Regions from separate parts of the Lysinibacillus sp. AR18-8 genome, predicted to be linked through region 2. Evidence: riboswitches for the same ligand, from Rfam matches in the RefSeq annotation. Region 2 holds a riboswitch; the other holds the start of a gene.

Region 1 (10,117 bases), on a different contig from region 2:
TGTTGACGAGGCCGAAAATGGAGAACAAGCGATCGAGAAATCTTTAGAAAAAGAGTATCACTGTATTTTACTTGATATTATGATGCCTGAAAAAGATGGGCTAGAAGTGTGTGCAGAAATTCGAGAGCGCGCAGCAACACCAATTATTTTATTAACTGCCAAAGGCGAAGAAGCGAACCGTGTACAAGGCTTTGAGCTTGGTGCAGATGACTATATCGTAAAACCATTTAGTCCTCGTGAGGTTGTGTTACGTGTGAAGGCTATTTTACGTCGTTCACAGGCTTTCTCACCAACGACTAATGCATCTTCTTCAAAAGATTTAGTGGTGTTCCAACACTTAATGATTGACCATGATGCACATCGTGTGACTGCAGAAGGCATTGAGGTTAATTTAACACCGAAAGAGTATGAATTGCTGTACTTTTTAGCGAAATCGCCAGACAAAGTATTTGACCGTGAACAACTACTAAAAGAGGTATGGCATTATGACTTCTTTGGTGATTTACGCACAGTAGACACACATGTAAAACGTTTACGTGAAAAGCTCAACCGAGTTTCTGAAAACGCTGCTAAAATGATTGTGACGGTTTGGGGCGTTGGATACAAATTTGAGGTTGTCAATGAATAGAATATGGAATAGTGTTGTCGGGAAGCTATGGGTAACCATATTGCTTCTCGTTTCATTTGTATTATTTGTTTTCACGGTATTAATGCTTGAATTTCTTCAAAATTACCATATGCAGCAAGCAGAAATTTCATTGCGACAAACAGCAGCAACGGTAGCAAGTATAGTAGATGACAATGAAACAGCCGAATCTACCTCTGAATTATTAAAAGATATTTTACCTACAGGAACCAATGCATTGATCGCTATCAGTCATGTTGAAGTGTCCTTTGCGATGCAAGAGGGTGTCAACAAAAAAGAAATACAAGATACTATATTAGCCAATAAATCTTTTCATGAAGTGTTTCAATCAGATGAGCCGATTATTAAAGAAATGATGATGCCTTCTTCAACTGATCAAGAAAAGATGGAATCTTATGTCGTACTTGGTTTTCCCCTAAATGTTGAAAATGCAGTACATGGAGCTGTCTTCATCTACCAAAGCCCAGATGCGCTACATAAAACGTCTAAGGAAACTACGAAAATTGTCTTTTTAGCAGCCTTCATAGCATTTGTGTTGACGACATTCTTCGCATTCTTCCTTTCTTCACGTATAACTTCGCCATTAAGAAAAATGCGTGAATTAGCTTTTGAAATTGCAAAAGGGAATTTTGAAGCGAAAATGCCTACTACCCAAAATGACGAAATTGGTCAGCTTGCCGTTGCCTTCAACCAAATGGGCCGTCAATTAAAGCATAATTTAGAGGTTATCAATCAAGAAAACGAACAGCTTTCTAATATTTTGACATCTATGACAGATGCAGTGATTACGTTTAATAGAGATCGTACAATATTATTAAGTAATCCACCAGCCGAACGTCTGATGCAAAAATGGTTTGTCAACAAAGGCTCCCAAAGTGCTAAACCAATTCCACCTGAGCTGTATCATATGCTTGATCATGCACTGATGTTTGAGGATAAACTAGAAGAGGAAATTGAAATGGATGGCAGCTATTATACATTTACCATTAGTCCTCTTTATAGTGGGGAAATGATACGTGGTGCTGTCGCTGTTATTCGTGATATGACTGAACAGCATCGCTTAGAAAAACTAAGATCGGATTTTATTGCGAATGTCTCTCATGAGCTTCGGACACCGATTGCCATGCTTCAAGGTTACTCAGAAGCATTAATGGATGACGATTTTATTCAGGATCAGGAAGAGCGAAATGAGATTACCAAAATTATTTATGATGAATCGAAGCGAATGGGTCGCCTTGTGACAGATTTATTAGATTTGGCACGTATGGAATCAGGGCATATGACTCTTTATAAAGATGAATTACCAATTAATTCTACTTTTGAACGTATTACACAAAAATTTGCACAGGTAGCAAAAGAAAAGCACGTTCGTCTGCTGTTTGAGAGTGAATTTAATGACGAGGCCATGATTAATATAGATGAGGATCGCATTGAACAAGTGCTTACAAATTTAGTTGACAATGCCCTGAGACATACAGATGAAGGGTCTGTGACTGTAAAAGTAGAGCAGGAGCCGACATTTGCTAAAATATCTGTTCAAGATACAGGACATGGCATTCCTCAAGAGGACTTACCCTATGTCTTTGAACGTTTTTATAAAGCAGATAAGGCACGTACTCGTTCCAAGGGTGGAACTGGTCTCGGCTTAGCCATTGCTAGAAATATTGTGAAGGCACACTCAGGTAATATTATGGTAGACAGTGTGTTGAAAGAGGGTACGACCTTCACGTTTTATTTACCGTTCGATTAATAACAAGTATTGCTATTAATTGGCTGTAACTTCTATGAATGTAAGACGACAAATATTATAGAACGGGGGTGGAGTGCTTTGAATGACTCCGTGTTCCATCGACTATACGATGCATATCACCAAGACGTGTTTCAGTTTTTAATATATTTAGTAAAAAACCGTACACTTGCCGAAGATTTAGCACATGAAGTTTATGTACGAGTGTTGCGCTCATACGATCAATTTGCAGGCAATAGTAGTGAGAAAACTTGGCTATTTGCTATTGCTAAAAATGTAGCAATTGATCATTTTAGAAAGCAAGCTGTACGTCAAAAGCATTCACATGATTTCTTTGACTGGGAAACGGAACAGCTCCATTCAACCACGCCATCACCGGAAGATATGCTACAGGCCAGTGATGAATTTATGCAGGTAGAATCAGCACTTGAAAACTGTACAGGAGACCAAAAAATGGTCATTATTATGCGCTATTTTCAAGATTTATCGATTGCAGAAACAGCGCAAATACTAGATTGGACAGAAGCTAAGGTAAAAACGACCCAGCATCGAGCCATTAAATTTTTAAGGCAACAGCTACAGCCGATTAGAGAACAGGAGGCGAAACGGCAATGACACATAAGCCATTTGATGATGAACAGCTTGAACATGTCTTGAACAATGCCCCTAAGCTTTCTGACCGCCGTTCAAAAGAAGAAATATTAAATCGGTTAATGGCAGATGCTCGCTTGCAGGATAATAGTCACCTACAAGAAGCGATACAACAACCTATAGAGAATGAAGAAGCACAACAAGCAAGTAAATCTTTGATTCAAGATGAACGACCATCACGATTTAAGTTCCGAAAAATGCCGATTTTTACGAGTGTAGCAGCAGTTTTCGCGATAACGGTACTCGTTGGCTTCATGTTCATGAATAATGACGCTAGCCAAAAAGATCTAGCTAGTACGCCAGAAACGGCTAATTACTCTACGTTACAGGAAGATCGTTCTGCTAAAGAGGCAGCTACCCAGGATGAGGCACTTCAATCCAGTATTGTATCGGAGCATGAGCGTATGTTATCTTTACGGTCGTCTGTCTATGAGGAAGATGTGAAAGATGCTGTCGTTTTCCGTATTGGTTTGGCAGGACGCGATGCAGAAAGTGTTCCAATGACATATGTGATACCAAATGAGCGTGTAGCAACTGATTTTGGAACAGAAAAGCCTTCTACCCTACAGATGTATGAAAAATATGCTCCTCAAATAGATGAAGAAGCCAAAGGGTTTACGGATTATCATCCTTTTAAAGGTGAACTGAAGGAGAAGGAAGACAAGCTTGTCCACGTATTACCAAAGGACAATGACTATGATGTTGCGTCAGCTACCGTTAATGAGTACAAAGGGACTTTAGAGGATACCTTCTCGGATTCTGAATATACGGAAGTTGAGATTCAAAATGAAGATGGCACACCTTATGAGTTTTCTCAAGAGGGTGAGCCAAGTCAAGCTATGTCATTAACAAACGCCAAGCATTTTAATTATTATTTATACCAAGATGGTAGTGGGGCAGAATATCTGTCACCAGATTTCCGTCAGACATTTGCTAATGTTACAGAGGCACTTACACTAATGAAAAACAAAAATGATGATGTTTATGTAACAGTCGTTCCTGAAAACGTAACATATACCGTGAAAGAGGAAGCAGAAGGTGTAGTCGTAACATTCGATATTCCCTTAGATTTAGCATCGATGGAGCCAATTCGCGCTACCCAATTAATTGAAGCTATGATGTTAACTGCTGCTAGCTTTGACCAACAATTACGCTTGGATAATGTGGTCCAAGAAAGCTGGGAAGGATTCGATTTAAAAACGTATTTGCCAAAGCCTGTGGGGCCAAATAAACAATATATGCCTTAGTCAAAATCAAAAATGGAGCATTCCTGTAACATGGAATGCTCCATTTTTACAATACTTACAAATCTAATCGGAATTTTTTAAGCAGAACTATTTACTTTTTCTTAATAATTAATTATAGTAAGGTTGTAGTATAAAATAATATGATTCATCTTCGGGGCAGGGTGAAAATCCCGACCGGCGGTAATAGAGTGGTGAACCGTTAATGTTTCCATTAACTCGAATGGTTTATGCTTCGCTCTTCAGCCCGCGACCTGTGCAAATTTATTTGCATGGCTGACTTGGTGTGATTCCGAGGCCGACAGTTAAAGTCTGGATGGGAGAAGATGGAGGTACGATCGTCATTCATTGTTATGAAATAAACTATGACCGAGCGCTTTTTTTGTATGGCTTTTTAAACAGTGCTCAAAAATAGTTTAAATTGACGCTTATTCGTCATGCCTTTCTCCCTTGTGCTCTTTATGCATAAGGGTTTTTTTCGTGCTAACAATTGAAAGATCGTCACCTTTCTTCTTGCGAGATTGAATCAGCAAAGAGGAGAGAGTTTTCTATGAAGAAAAATGTTAAACTTCAATCGTTTATTACGATTGGCATGCTGAGCAGTATTTCGTTTTTATTAATGCTTTTTAATTTCCCAATTCCACCATTCCCAGCATTCTTGGAAGTCGACTTTAGTGATATGCCTGCATTAATAGCAGCCATCACAATGGGGCCTGTAGCTGGTATTTTAGTAGAATTATTTAAAAATGTATTGGATTGGATTTTCTCTGGAACGCCAACAGGTGTGCCAGTAGGTCATATTGCCAACTTTGCAACAGGTATTTTATTTATTTTGCCTGTAAGCCTTATTTTTAATCGCTTTAAAACAATTGCTGGTCTTGTTGGAGGTTTAGCGACTGGAACAGTCGTAATGGCAGTAGGGATGAGTATTTTAAACTACGCAGTATTTTTACCGATGTACACATACTTCTTAGGAATGGAACCTGTTGTAGGTGACTCACTTTATAAAATGATTATCGCTGGGATTTTACCATTTAACATTGTGAAAGGTATTTTATTAACGGCTATTATGGCGTTTTTATTTACAACTATGCGCAAGTGGATCGACCGCCAGCGTTCTATCTATATAACAAAATAATTTTTACTAACCTCGGGTGAACATACCTGAGGTTTTTTGTTGGAAGGAATGATGGATAGGGAAAGGTGTGAAGAATAGAAAGGCAAAACTAACGGATAAATATAGAAAAAAGTAATGGGGTAAAAAAGCTAACTAGTACTTTATAATTATAACCTAGTCGAAAGCTATATTTTCATGTAAAATAGAGAAGAGTTTAGAATGTTTGAGGAGTTTGAAGAGATGAGTGGAAAAAAAGGACAATGGTCTAGTAAATTAGGTTTTATTTTAGCATCAGCTGGTGCGGCGATCGGACTAGGGGCAATTTGGAAACTTCCCTATGTAACAGGACAAAGTGGTGGAGGAGCATTTTTCCTTATCTTTGTGTTATTTACCTTGTTAATAGGACTACCGATGTTATTGTCCGAGTATGTTTTAGGACGTGGTACACAATCCGAGGCTGTAACAGCGTATAAAAAAATTGCTCCAACTAAGCCAGGCTGGGCTTGGATTGGTCGAATGGGCGTGCTAGGCTGTTTTTTATTATTAACTTTTTATAGCGTAGTTGGAGGTTGGATCTTTATTTATAGCGGGCTAGGTGTAGCTGGCGCGGTAATTGATCCAGCAGTAGATCCAACTGAATTATTTGGAAAAATTATAGGCACGCCTTGGATTACGCTAGTTGGTCTAGTGTTGTTTACATTAGCCAACGTACTTGTGATTTCATTAGGTGTACAAAATGGGATTGAAAAGGCCAATAAATGGATGATGCCGTTACTTTTCATAATGTTCATTGTCCTTGTTGTGCGTGCAGTTACATTAGATGGGGCAATGGAAGGGGTAAAATTCTTCTTATGGCCTGATTTCTCGAATATTACGGGTAAGGCATTATTAGAAGCCCTAGGGCAATCGTTCTTTGGGTTAGCAGTAGGCTTTTCTTGTTTAGTTACATATAGCTCTTATCTAAAAAAAGATGTCAGTCTTCCGAATTCAGCGGGTTCTGTAGTGCTGTTAACTGTGCTTGTTTCATTTTTAGCAGGTTTAGCGATTTTCCCTGTTGTGTTCGCCTTTGATTTAGAGCCAGCAGCGGGTCCAGGTTTGCTATTTATGGTGCTACCAACAGCATTTAGTCAAATGCCATTTGGTGAAGTGTTTTTAGCCATGTTTTTATTGCTATTTTTATTTGCTACATTAACGTCATCATTTAGTTTATATGAGATTATCGTCGCGGCATTTATGGAGCATAGTCAGAAATCCCGTCCAATGTGGACACTTTTACTTGGTATAGTCGTATTTATTGCAGCTATTCCAGCAGCACTTTCTTCGAGTGTTTTATCGGATATAATGATTTTTGAGAAAAGTATCTTTGATGCAACCGATTTTTTAGTGTCGAATATCATGCTTCCGCTAGGGAATTTATTCATTGCTATTTTTATTGCCTATGTAGTGGATAAAGATTTTGTGAAGAGAGAATTGCTAACGGGTAGTCAAATGGGACAAGGCTATTATTCGACATATCGTATGTTAATGCTAGTTGTTGTACCGATTATCATTCTAGTTGTGTTTGTTAATATGCTACTGCAGTATTAAAGAAAAGGTATATTCTGCCATAGGAAAAATACCTTCTCTTAGTGTTAAAAACATAACAGCCAATAGAAAGGTAGAAATGGATTTCTATTGAAGGCTACTTGCTTTCCTGTGGGCGAGTGCTAGCAGCTTCCTCCGTGTAGGGGCTCACCTGTCTCGTTAACCCACGGGAGTCAAGAAGCCTTCCACACCAACCCAAAAAATCTCAATCTTTTTAGTAAAGGTTTTCAAATAAAGTAAAGGAGTTCATTACTCTTTATGAAGAGGTGTTGTCACTCAGCACTTCACCGCATTGAAAATAAGAGCCTATCCCCTCTAAGAATCCAGATAATGGGTGATTTGATCACTATGCTACTATGAGGTAAAGACACTTTGGAGAATGGTTGATAGCGTCACTCCTATGGGATTTAGCGGCTCATCGGACGCCCCCCTGGAAAGGACGCTGGCGGAACGGAAATCAACCTCTCGCCTTGCAAAGTTGCTATTTCTACCGTTGACTTCTTCTTTTTTTAACAACATAAAAAGGTGTATTCCGTCTAATAGGAATACACCTTTTATTATGATTATAGAGATTAATAATCGTTAAGTGATAGCTCACCTAGCCAATCTTCTTTAATAATCTTCCTTGCTTGTTCTTCACTTTCGGCAATAGGGAATACTTTATCAACCTGTGAAATAGCGAATAAGTTGCGAATGAAATCATCGACGACAATAATGGCGATTTTCTTATCTTTTACAGACACCTTCTTAGCAAAATTAACGATCATACCGAATCCAGTACTATCAATATTTGTTACCCTTTGCATATCGATAATGTATCCGTGTTTTGTGTCTAAGCTAAGTGTTTGCAGCTCTGACTTTATTTCTTCAATCATCCCGTATTCTAAATCGCCTGTAAACGCAATCACAATATAATCAGCCTTTGTGTCAATATTCATTGCAATTTTCTTCTGATTCATCCTATAGCGCCTCCATTTTTCTTTTCTTGTTTGGGGATTTATTCAAACTTAAATTTATTCACTTCATTTTGTAATTTATCAGCAATTGATGATAACTCATCTGAGCTTTGTGTAATTTCGGCAACAGTCGCATATTGCTCTTCTGAGGTTGCGGCAATCTCTTCTGTAGCTGCTGCAGCGTCCTCGATGATGCGAGAAATATCTTGAATGGCTTGTTGCACATCTAGGGAGTTGTCGTTAACATGTGTAAATGCCACTTTCATTTGTTCGACACCTTCTTCAGTTTCGACAACTTTCTCCACGATTTCTTTTAAGGCACTTCCGCCTTTATTGATGATCGTTACTTGCTCCTCGACAGCTAGTAAATTACTTTCCATTGTTCGTACGGTCACAGATGTTTCCGCTTGGATATCATTAATAAGATTAGTAATTTGTCCAGCTGCTAAACTTGACTGTTCAGCTAATTGACGAACCTCTGATGCAACGACAGCAAAACCTTTCCCTTGATCACCTGCTCGTGCTGCCTCGATGGCCGCATTTAGTGCTAACAGATTCGTTTGTTCTGCGATGCCAGTGATAACGGTAATAATACCACCAATTTCTTCAGAGCGCTTGCCTAATTTTTGGATAGAATCTGTTGCATAAGACACTGTTTTCGTAACATCACTTAGATGCATAATCGCTTCATTGATGGCTTCTTCTCCTTTACGTGCGATATGAGTGGATTCGATAGCGCTATTTAAAGTGATTTCAGCTTTTTGTAAGCTCTTTGATACTTCCTCAAGCGTTTTTTGCATCATTGAAACTATTCGTTCAGCCTGATCAGATTGAGTGGTAGTACCAACGGCGATTTCATTCATTGTTAGTGCGATCTGATTAGATGCTTCACTTGTTTGATGTGATGATTCTGCCAAAGTGTGTGATGACTTTGCAATTTGATGTGCACTACCAGCCACAATTTTTATCGTCTCTGTTAAATGATTTTTCATACTACTAAATGCGCGTGCTAATTCAGCGATTTCATCTTTGCCTTTAGGGTTTAACAGTTTAACATTTAAATTTAGTTCTGCTAGTTCCTTGGCATTGGTACTTAGAATGTTAATAGGATTAACAATTTGCTTTTGTAAGAACCAACTAATTCCTCCAATCATTACAATGGCGATCACTAAGGAAATCGCTACATTCTCCAGTGCTGATTTTGTGGCAATGCTTATATAAGGAGCGGTAGGGACAGCGGTTGCCCATACACCGATAACCTCGCCTTGACTATTTACAATCGGATCATAGGCTGCTTGATGCAAACTTCCTAAGACATTGGCAGAACCGATAAAGCGCTTTTTTTCTTTTAGTACAACAGTAGCAACCTCGTCAGAAACCTTTGTATTTAAAGCGCGTTCACCATTATCCACTATATTGGTACTTATACGCGTATCGTTTTGAAAGATGGATACAGCATTCCCGTTTGTGAGTTCTCCAACTTTATCAGCTACCTCAAAGTTTTCTACCATATTGATATCGCCCTTATAGAGTTGGTTGTTTTTAATGGACCATTCACCAGGATATTTAGCGTCTAAATATTCATAGCTCAACTGTATATCTGATAAAAGCTTTGTATCAGCACTTTCTAATAGATTGTTCTTGGCAACAAAAAAATTGACTCCTGCTAAAAGGGAAGTAAGTAAAATAATACAACCAAATATAAGCAGATTCATTTTCTTTCGTATAGATAACTTCATTAAAACGCCCCCAATTTTACGTTTACTTTATAGATGAATCTTTTTGGAAATACCAACTAAAAATTTTGTTTCAGAAATATTTTCGAACCAAATATGGTCGACCATATTTTTGACAAAAAATAAACCGCGTCCACGATCAGCATAATCAAATTTGTCTAAATCGAATTGAAGAACTTTGCCCCAGTCCTTTTCGTCAATGCCTTTTGCTTCGTCAGTGACTGTTATTTTTATCTCTTCGTTTGATTGAGTTACTTGTATTTGAATCTTCTTTTGAGCGGGTGTATTAATTTTTCCCATAGCCTCTACGGCATTGATGACTAGTTCATGAACAACAAATCTTAACTCTCGTTTATAAGGTAGATTATATAACTCTGTATAATTCTCCATTACTTGATCAATAAAGGCTATAGCTTGTGTATCAGGATTTACATTG
Region 2 (10,117 bases):
TGGCCATCGATGGTACGAAAGCCATTCATCACAATGGCAATCGGTTCCTCTTGATCAAAAACGACAATAGAATGCTCAGAAGATAAGCCTTCCCCCACTAGTCGCTGTAAAAACATTTCTGCTGTCATATTAATTTCAATAAAATAACCTTCAAAGCCTTTGTTCCATGCTTTCAATACTTCATCTAATGTACATTGTGCAACTGTTTTAATCTTCATACAATCCCTCTTTTCAAATGGAATCTAATGCTGCTAGATTTTCTAAGGTTAGTTTTCTCACAATCTCATAACCATGTCCTTGACCTTTAGGTTTTATGACAACCGTCCCCATATTCGAAATGATGCCCAGCCCCACATTTCTTGGAAAGCTATGCCCAATGATTATGTTGTTTATGCCCTCAGGTGGAATGATTTCCAGCATCGATGTAGAAATCGTTAATATACTGCTTTGCACTACTGTAGGAAGATTGCCACCTAACATAAAGATTTCAAACAAGAAGGGGTCAATTTGGAGATTGCTGTTGGGAAATGCCAAACGTGCTGTTTCAATGGTCCTACAAAAAGGACTGGTAGTGATGGTGGAAAGGATGGGAATTTGCCAATAGCGTAGCATTTGACCATAATAAATTGCCTCCCTACGACCTTGATCGGATAAATTCCGTTGATTTTGACAACTTTGAAATGTACCATATGCTTGATCTACACCAATAGTTGCTGTTCCGTGTCTTGCATATAAAGTTAGCCCACCTTTTCTCAATAACGCTAGGAGACCCTTTTCCATTTTCTTCATCTCCTTCATCATATCACTTTCTACTTTGTAATGTATGTACTGTACATAGAAAAAAGCTCCCCACAACTTTTTGTAGGAAGCTTTTTTCTGTTATTTTATTGGAATTCTGACAATAGCAGTCGTTTCTAAATGTTTTGATGAATCAATTGAAATATGACCATTATATTTAGTGACAATTTCTTTGACAATAAATAAGCCTTGCCCTCTTAGTCTACCATTCTCATGTTTTTTCGTTGAAAATCCTTGTTTGAATATGTGATCGGGATTCGCAATATTTGGCCCAGTATTGGTAATTTTAAATTCATACTGAGATTCATCTGCTGTACAGCAAATCTTAATCTTACGTTGTTCCTCAGGTAATTCAACAGCAGCATCAATCGCATTATCAATTAAATTGGATAGAATCTTGATTAAATCTGTCGTTTTAATCTTATTAAAGTCATTTTGAGAAAGCGTAAAATCCATATCAATATGATGATTTTGAGCCGTTAATTTCTTCGTTTGCAATAAGATGGACAAACCTGGATGATCAATATTTAATTTTAATGACTTGATCGCCTGAACTTCTTTTGATAGTGAGGATAAATATTGTCTTGCCTGATCTGTTTTTTCTAATTGTAATAAACCATGTAACACTTGGATATGGTTCGTAAAATCATGACGTAGGGACGACACCGAAGTAATCAATGTTTTGATTTCTGCTAGATATGTGTCCTCTGTAGCGCCAACTTCCTTCGCTACCTCTTTTTGATACCATCTTTGTAAAAATAAAAAAGAACCGATGACAATTAAAATAAGTACACCATTAAAAATAAAATTAAATAGGTTGTCTTCAATGACTTTACCCTTAATACCATTTAGCGTATCTGCACTAATGTCAATGCCTAAATACCCGATAATTGTTCCATTATCATCTTTGATGGGTGCACCAACAGATAAATAAGACCCATGTTCAGAATCATGAATTACCTCTGTAACATAGGTTTCACCATTATAGGCCTTTTCAACATGCTTTGCAGGGACAGTACAAACCACGCCAATACCGAAGCCCTCTTTCATTTCTTTTGGCATCCCTGTAATCATGGCTATAGATACTTCAGGATTATCCACCTTTAAGGTGTAAACAAATAGTGCACCTAATTTTATCCTTGCATCGTTTAAATAATTTCTTACTTTCCAATAATAATCATTTTCCTGTGGATTATTTAAAAATTGCTGATAGGCATAAGTATCTATGGATGCAGCAATAGAATGGGCTGCCTCTAAGCTTTGATTGGCAATCGACTCTTCAACGGTCTTTTTTATTTTTACATAGGATGTAAAGATGTTTAAACTTGTAAACAAACATAATAAAATCGTTGATAGAATTAATATTAGTTTTATTTTTCTATTTTTCATAAAAAACGGTACTTCCTCATCTATAAATATTCTAGAATATTATTATATTATAATTAACTCTATTTTTTGTTTGTAAAGCAAACATTGCTTGTATATCCTACATAAATTAAAACACAAAATCAATTTTTATTTTATTCATACCCAAAATTACACACTGTAACAAATAGTTTAATAATCCTTGACAAGAAAGTAAACTAAAAAGATAAGTAATAACTTTTTATGTCTCATTTCCTATTTAAATGGAAAATTGAAAAAACCACTAAAGCAAAGGTATCAAAAAAAGATCAGGTATCAACAATACCTGATCTCATCACAATATGCTTATTTTTTACTTGAAGTCCGTGTTTGATCTTGCGGCTTAAGAAAGGTAGGTCGTTTACTATAGCCCTTTGGAGATAGTCGCAATAGGGACTTACGTATATTGCCCTTTTCAAAATCGGCACTAAAGTTTACGTATGGCACTCCCAAGACTCTCATATTCGCAGTGTATAAAAGGATGAAAAACACGGATATAAAAAAACCAAATAAACCAAAAAACGCCGAAGCCATAATAATGATTAATCGAAAAATACTCATAGCCGTCACAAAGGATTGATTGACCAATGTAAATGCAGCGATACTGGAAATGGCAATCACAACAATCATTGAGGGGCTTGTAACACCTGCTTTAATCGCTGCATCCCCAATAATTAGTCCCCCTACCACACTAACTGAGCCACTGATTGCACTAGGAAGGCGCAAGTTAGCCTCTCGAAACAATTCAAACATAAATAGCATCATTAAAATTTCTAGAATGGTTGGAAAGGGCAATCCTGACCTCGATTCTACAACCGTAGCAAGTAGAAGAAACGGAAGCTGCTCTTGATGATAAGTCGTCAATGCAAGCCAAAAACCTGGCAGTAGCATACTTATTAATATACCGACAATTCTGAGTAATCGTTCCATCGAGCTAACAATGAGTGGGTACTCATTATCCTCTGCCGATTTAAAGAGCAACATAATATTTGTAGGTGTAATTATGGCATAGGACACACCATCAATCATTAAGAGTATTCTTCCTCTAATTAACGCCTGCATAGCAAAATCAGGTCTTCCTGTATAATCATGTCTTGGAAGAATTGTCGCTGTCTTTTCAATTTTTTCCATTAATAAGTCGCCATTGATAACAATATCCGTATCAATTTTTTGTAATTGAAGTCGAATTTGTTCTAGCATATTTAAATTCACAATGTCTTCCATATATAGTATGGCTACGGTTGTTTTAGAACGCTTACCAATTTCTAATGTCTCTACACTAAAAGAATTAGTCGGTAATCGTTTTCTTAATAAAGCAATATTAGTAAAAACATCTTCAATAAAGTCATCTCTAGGTCCCTTTACTACTAGTTCTAATGTTGTTTCCCCAGGCTCTCGATTGGGTCTTTTTGAAATATCACTAGAATAAAGTAATTGATTTTCTTCAAAATACAGTAAAACATGGCCTTTATAGACCCTAGTTACCGCATCCTCTTTCGATAAAATCTTTTGTAAATAGGGAATGTGTAAATGCTGTTCAATTTCTTTCTCTAGCATGTCCTCAGTGACATTGCTTAACAAAGATTGAACACGTTGAACAACCACAGTTTGAAGTATTTGCTCATTGACCATTGCATCACAAGTTATCAAATGTACTGTATATTGCTGAAAATTATATTGTTGGAAAATCACATCAGCAGAGCGTTGAAATAGTGATTTCAACATTTTCAAATTAATTTGTTCCATTGATGAAATACTTCTCATCTCCTACTGAGCCAGCTCAAGATTAGTACATTTATGAAAACAATCACCTTCAATAAATACACTTAAGCATATTTTTCCCATGGTTGTTCAAAATATTCAAAGAAACAAATGTTGTGACGACTATTCAAATTGTCCTGATCCAATCATTTTCTTTAGATTTGCCATCTCAATTGCAGACATTGCAGCATCATAGCCTTTATTACCAGATTTCGTTCCTGCACGTTCAATTGCCTGTTCAATATTTTCGGTAGTAACAATTCCAAAAATAACAGGTACATTCGTTGACAATGACACATTGGCAATGCCTTTTGCCGATTCATTACAAACATAGTCATAGTGTGTTGTAGAGCCACGAATAACAGTACCTAAACCAATAATAGCATCATATTTCTTCGTTTCTGCCAGTTGTTTCGCTATAAAAGGAACTTCAAAAGCTCCTGGCACCCATGCAACATCAATAGATGCAGAATCAACCCCATGACGAGTTAAACCATCCATTGCCCCATCCAATAATTTGCTAGTAATGAACTCATTAAAACGACCCACTACTACTGCAATTTTCAAATCCGTTCCAATTAATTGTGCTTCAAATGTTTGACCCATTGTTCCTTCTCCTTTTTACATAGAAATTTTAGTTTTATTAGTGGATAATTGTTTACGATAAGCAACCAATGCTTCTATCGAGATCATTTTTAAGCCATGATGTGCAGCGTAATTTGTTAGTTCTTCAAACCGAAGCATGTGCCCATCATCACCCATAATTTCGCAAATAACACCTGCAGGTACGCTATGACAAAGCTTCGCTAGATCAATAGTGGCCTCCGTGTGCCCTCTCCGTTCCAGCACTCCTTGCTCTTTCGCAATCAACGGAAAAATATGGCCTGGTCGACGAAAATCAGTTGGCTTAGCTTGCTTTTCTATCATTCTTTGTATCGTTAGCGCACGCTCAAAGGCGCTAATCCCTGTCGTTGTTTCTACATGATCGATACTTACCGTAAATGCGGTTTGATGGTTATCTGTATTGTGCTGAACCATTGGATATAAATCTAGCTTTTGTGCAAGCTGCTGCGAAATCGGCGTACAAATTAAACCTCTACCATTGGTTGCCATAAAGTTGATTGTTGCTGGTGTGATGAATTCAGCGAGTGCCAGAAGATCTCCTTCATTTTCTCGATCCTCATCATCAACCACCACAATCATATTGCCCTGCCTTAAATCCTCTATGGCTTCTTCAATTGAATGTAGCACGATGATCAACTCCTATTCTGTGATTTAAAAACCATGTTGTGCTAAATAATCTCTTGTAATAGCTGGCGTTGTTTGCCCCTTTTTTAATTGCCCTATAATGTATTTTCCAACTAAATCGGTTTCGATATTAACGATTGCTCCAACCCTCTTCATACCTAAAACGGTTTCTTTGTAAGTATGAGGAATAAGTGAAATTGTGACACTATTGGCTTCAACATGAAAAAGGGTTAAGCTTGTGCCATCAATTGTTATGGAACCCTTTGGAATACAAAAGTTGGTTAGCTCCTCTGACATTTCGATATCAATATAAACGGCGTTTGCTACTGGACGTTTTCGCAAAATTTTGCCGACTCCATCAACATGACCAGCAACAAAATGGCCACCAAATCGTCCATTAGCAGGCATGGCACGCTCCAAATTAACAGAATCGCCTATTGCCAGCTGCTGTAGATTTGTTGCTTTGACTGTTTCAGGCATAACATCCATCGTAAGCTGCTGTTGTGTGAAATTTGTCACTGTTAAACAAACTCCATTGACCGCTATACTGTCACCAAGCTTGACATCCTCCGTTATCTTAGCTGATTGAACCGTAATTTCCATACTGTCCCGATCGCTTTGCACGGCTTTTATGATACCAATATCCTCTACAAGTCCTGTAAACATTCCATCACCTACTCTACTTTATTAGCACTTCTATCCTTTACTTTTAAAGTTGATCCACCTGTTTTTGTGCCTTATCCTTCTCCCTTCTCTCGTTAGCAATAAAAAATAAAAACCCCTTTACATCAAAGGGGTTTTGGGAGTATAAGACATCAACAAATAAGCCTAGTTGAAAACAATTTTTTCATAGACCGTCATCTCATTCGTTCTTCTCCCATCCAGACTATCACTGTCGGTTTTGGATTTGCACCAAATCAGCTTGCGCTCACGGACTTTGAATTGCTTCATCACCGCCGATTGGGAATTTCACCCTACCCCGAAGAACATCTTCTATTCGATTGTAGCTAAATAAAAAAACTTCCCACAAGATGATTGGGAAGTTTTGTAATAAATGCATAGTCAAATAAACCTTCTAAATTAGTATCAATTTAAAAAGTTCGCATTTTTACCCTTCTCCCATCCAGACTGTAACTGTCGGTTTTGGATTTGCACCAAATCAGCTTGCGCTCACGGACTTTGAATTGCTTCATCACCGCCGATCGGGAATTTCACCCTACCCCGAAGAATATTTTTATTTAGCTAATCTTACGATAACACTATTTTATTATATTATCCATCCTTCTTTTTAAATTTTTTTCGAAGCATAAATTTTAAACAGTTCTGACTCGACTTGAAAAATGTAAAAGATATTATTAAAATGATGACATTTAACCTGTTTATGGAACTTCTTAATCAAAAAAACGTTCCTTTACAAGTGACTATTCAGTCTAGCAGTTTGGAGGTCATTTACTTGACATTTTTTAAAAATATACCTTTTAAACAAGCTATTTTCTATGCCCTATTAGCACTCTGTTGTGGGGTTTCGATCGTTTTCGTACATCATAACGAACAATTTTATGATCGACCGATAGCGGAAATAACGCAAGTGGATGTAACAGCATCAGAACCCATGACAGATATGTATGAAAATGAGGATTTTTTGTTTACACAGGAGATTATGGCCATTATCAAAAATGGTCAGCATAAGGGGCAATCCATTCATTTGACGAATGACTATTCTTCGTCTGGTGCTTTTGATCAAGAATACCATGTAGGCAATGAAATCTTTGTCACGCTAGATGATCGCAAAACACAATCTGTTTTAACAGGAACCATTCTCGATTTAAAACGAGATCAAACCATGGTAATGATTGCATGGATTTTTATTTTTGCCCTACTTATTGTAGGTAAAAGACAAGGCTTATTTTCTATCATTAGTTTGAGTGTCAATGCTGTGATTTTATCATTCGCATTAGATCTTTATGTGAAGCATGGGGGCGTAAGCCTGTTATTAGTCAGCGGCATTTGCGCCCTGCTATTTACGATTATTTCGCTACTACTTATTAGTGGATTGCATACAAAAACATATGTAGCCATCGTGTCCACACTTTTAGGCACTGTTATAGCGCTTATCATAAGCTCTATTGTAATGTGGTTGACAGGTGAAAATGGTCTTCGTTATGAAGAAATGCAATTTTTAACACGTCCCTATCGTACTGTCTTTATGGCAGGTTTATTTATTGGCTCACTTGGGGCAGTAATGGATGTTTCTATTACAATGGCTTCCTCAATTTTTGCTTTATACGAGCAAGATCCTACAATCTCTGTCAAGGCTCTGAAATCTTCGGGACATGAAATCGGTAAAGATATTATGGGTACCATTACAAGTATCTTATTCTTTGCCTACCTTTGCGGCTCCATACCTATGATTATTCTCTATTTAAAAAATTCTTCCACATTAGGGCTTACATTGTCCTTAAATCTTTCTTTAGAATTAGCCCGTGCCTTAGCAGGGGGTATTGGTGTTGTCCTTACGATTCCTATCAGTCAGTATACCGCTATATTTTTCATTAATCGAAAGAGGGTTCAAGGATGAATGTTGTCGTCTTATTAGCAGTTATATTATTCGTGTTAATGGTACTTGTCGGCGGTAGACAGGGGATACGCTCATTTCTTTCTTTATTCCTAAACTTTGGTGTGCTCTTTGTCACCATTTTTTTAATGACAAACCCTAAAAATAGCCCCATCATCTTGACGTTTATTGCCTGTACGGTCATTAGCTGTATTAGTCTTTTCTATATCAATAAAACAAACAGTAAAACCATTACAGCCTTTATCTCGACGATGGTGACGATAGGTATGTTACTACTCTTTATTACCTTTGTAACGGAAAAGTCGATGATCCAAGGGTTTGGCGAAGAATCAACTGAAGAAATCAGCATCTTTTCTCTCTACATTGGTGTTAATTTTGTGCAGATTGGTGCATCAGTCATCATTATGAGTACGATAGGTGCCAATATGGATGCAGCCATTTCCATCGCTACCTCTATGCATGAGATTTTTTATCGCAATCCTTCGATGAGTAGAAAAAAATTATTTACAGTTGGCTTAAGCATAGGAAGAGATATATTAGGAACCGATACTAATACGTTATTTTTTGCTTTCTTTGGTGGCTATTTAAGCTTATTAATCTGGTTCAAGGACCTCTCCTATTCGATTGGGGAAATTATTAACTCCAAGGTTTTTAGTGCCGAAATGACAACCATTTTTTGTGCAGGAATCGGCATTGCATTGATTATTCCGATTGCCGCCTGCATCAATGCCTTTTATTTAATTCGAACACGCGAAAAAACAGAAAAACTTTTATAAAAATTACCAGTACCTATCATGCATTTGTGATAGGTGCTCGTCGTTTCTCCTCTAATTCATTCAAAAAATGAATGCTATGTCAAAAATGTTTGTCCAAATTGTGAAATCGTATAGATGAAGCTAGAATTAATACTTACATTCGAGAAAATTTTTTTGCTATAGTAAAAATCAGAAAAGCCAGTATCGTGGAGGTGTACTGGCTAATAGGAAAAACGATCGCTGATAATCCACATCACGATAACATCGTCATGGTCATTTTATTGTGCAGAAAATAAAAGATTGCTAGAAATTCGTCTATTAATTTCTAAATATTCTGTATTTTAATCTCCTATGATCGTCTAACATTTATTAAAGGAGCTTTTACTGTGAATAAAGAAATAAAAACAAGTCCGATTATGGCTGCTCTCTTAGTAGCTGGCTTTGTAGGATTGTTTAGTGAGACAGCATTAAATATTGCACTTGGAGAGCTAAGCCTGCTCTTCGATGTGGACGCTACAACCATCCAATGGCTTGCAACAGGATACTTTCTCACATTAGGCATTTTAGTACCTGTAACAGGCATTTTAATGCAAAAGTTTACTACTCGCCAAATGTTTATGGCGTCTTTACTCTTTTCGATAATCGGTACTATACTTGCCGCAGTCGCACCCGTTTTTGCTGTCCTACTTTTAGCACGTATTATTCAAGCAGCAGGACTTGCGATTATATTACCTTTAACGCAAAATGTGATTTTCACAATTTTCCCAGCTAATAATCGTGGTAGTGCTATGGGCGTAATGGGTCTCGTTATTTTAGCTGGACCCGCTTTCGGTCCAACCTTGGCTGGGATGATTTTAGATAGTTTGTCCTGGCACTGGATATTCTGGGTTACCATCCCCTTCCTATTATTCTCCATTATTTTTGGCTTTATCTTTATTCCTAATGTAAATGAAATAAAGCAGCTGGCTATTGATCTTTGGTCCATTCTCTTATCTACCATTAGCTTTGGTGGCATCGTTTATGGTGTCAGTGCTGGCGGAGATTTAGGCTGGTCAAATATTACTGTACTAGGCACCATTTTGCTAGGTGTAATCGCCTTATGTTTATTTGTAATACGTCAATTGAAAATGCAACATCCGATGTTAAATTTGACAGCGTTTCAATACCCCATGTTCGTGTTAGGTCTTCTTATGAATATGATTACCTTCTTCAATATGTTGTCTATGCTGGTAGTGCTTCCTATGTATATGCAAATGGTCCTTTTCGTATCGGCTTTTGGGACAGGTTTAATGTTGCTTCCTGGTAGTCTATTAAACTGTATATTAGCCCCTACAATCGGTAAATTCTTCGATAAATATGGCCCTCGTGCAGTCATTACGCCTGGCACTATACTTGTTGTAATCGGGTATGGACTTTATGCTTTATCTGGTACAGAAACAGCTACTTGGCTATTAGTCGTAACGCATATTATCATGATGCTTGGTGTTGGAATGGTATTAGCCTCTGTTCAAACAAATACGCTGAATGCCTTACCAAGACAATACTTTCCAGATGGCATTGCGATTACACAAACCTC

The links. A riboswitch is a leader RNA that binds a small molecule or an ion and turns the genes downstream of it on or off. The one in region 2 is predicted to bind FMN.
Region 1: it holds a riboswitch for FMN, as region 2 does, so the genes downstream of both, BFM98_RS04285 (ECF transporter S component) here and ribE (riboflavin synthase) in region 2, are expected to answer to the same signal.

Annotation. Positions count from the first base shown of each region.
Region 1 is NZ_MDGU01000005.1:145,392-155,508, forward strand. It holds gene BFM98_RS04265 (response regulator transcription factor) at 1-628, shown strand, start outside; gene BFM98_RS04270 (ATP-binding protein) at 621-2,396, shown strand; gene sigX (RNA polymerase sigma factor SigX) at 2,475-3,008, shown strand; gene BFM98_RS04280 (hypothetical protein) at 3,005-4,291, shown strand; FMN riboswitch at 4,435-4,620, shown strand; gene BFM98_RS04285 (ECF transporter S component) at 4,839-5,426, shown strand; gene BFM98_RS04290 (sodium-dependent transporter) at 5,646-6,992, shown strand; gene BFM98_RS04295 (STAS domain-containing protein) at 7,562-7,948, opposite strand; gene BFM98_RS04300 (methyl-accepting chemotaxis protein) at 7,987-9,684, opposite strand; gene BFM98_RS04305 (ATP-binding protein) at 9,712-10,117, opposite strand, start outside.
Region 2 is NZ_MDGU01000015.1:134,347-144,463, reverse strand. It holds gene BFM98_RS13535 (GNAT family N-acetyltransferase) at 1-218, opposite strand, end outside; gene BFM98_RS13530 (histidine phosphatase family protein) at 232-780, opposite strand; gene BFM98_RS13525 (ATP-binding protein) at 880-2,187, opposite strand; gene BFM98_RS13520 (spore germination protein) at 2,509-3,948, opposite strand; gene ribH (6,7-dimethyl-8-ribityllumazine synthase) at 4,087-4,569, opposite strand; gene ribB (3,4-dihydroxy-2-butanone-4-phosphate synthase) at 4,585-5,214, opposite strand; gene ribE (riboflavin synthase) at 5,239-5,877, opposite strand; FMN riboswitch at 6,077-6,202, opposite strand; FMN riboswitch at 6,319-6,444, opposite strand; gene BFM98_RS13500 (YibE/F family protein) at 6,665-7,789, shown strand; gene BFM98_RS13495 (YibE/F family protein) at 7,786-8,562, shown strand; gene BFM98_RS13490 (DHA2 family efflux MFS transporter permease subunit) at 8,928-10,117, shown strand, end outside.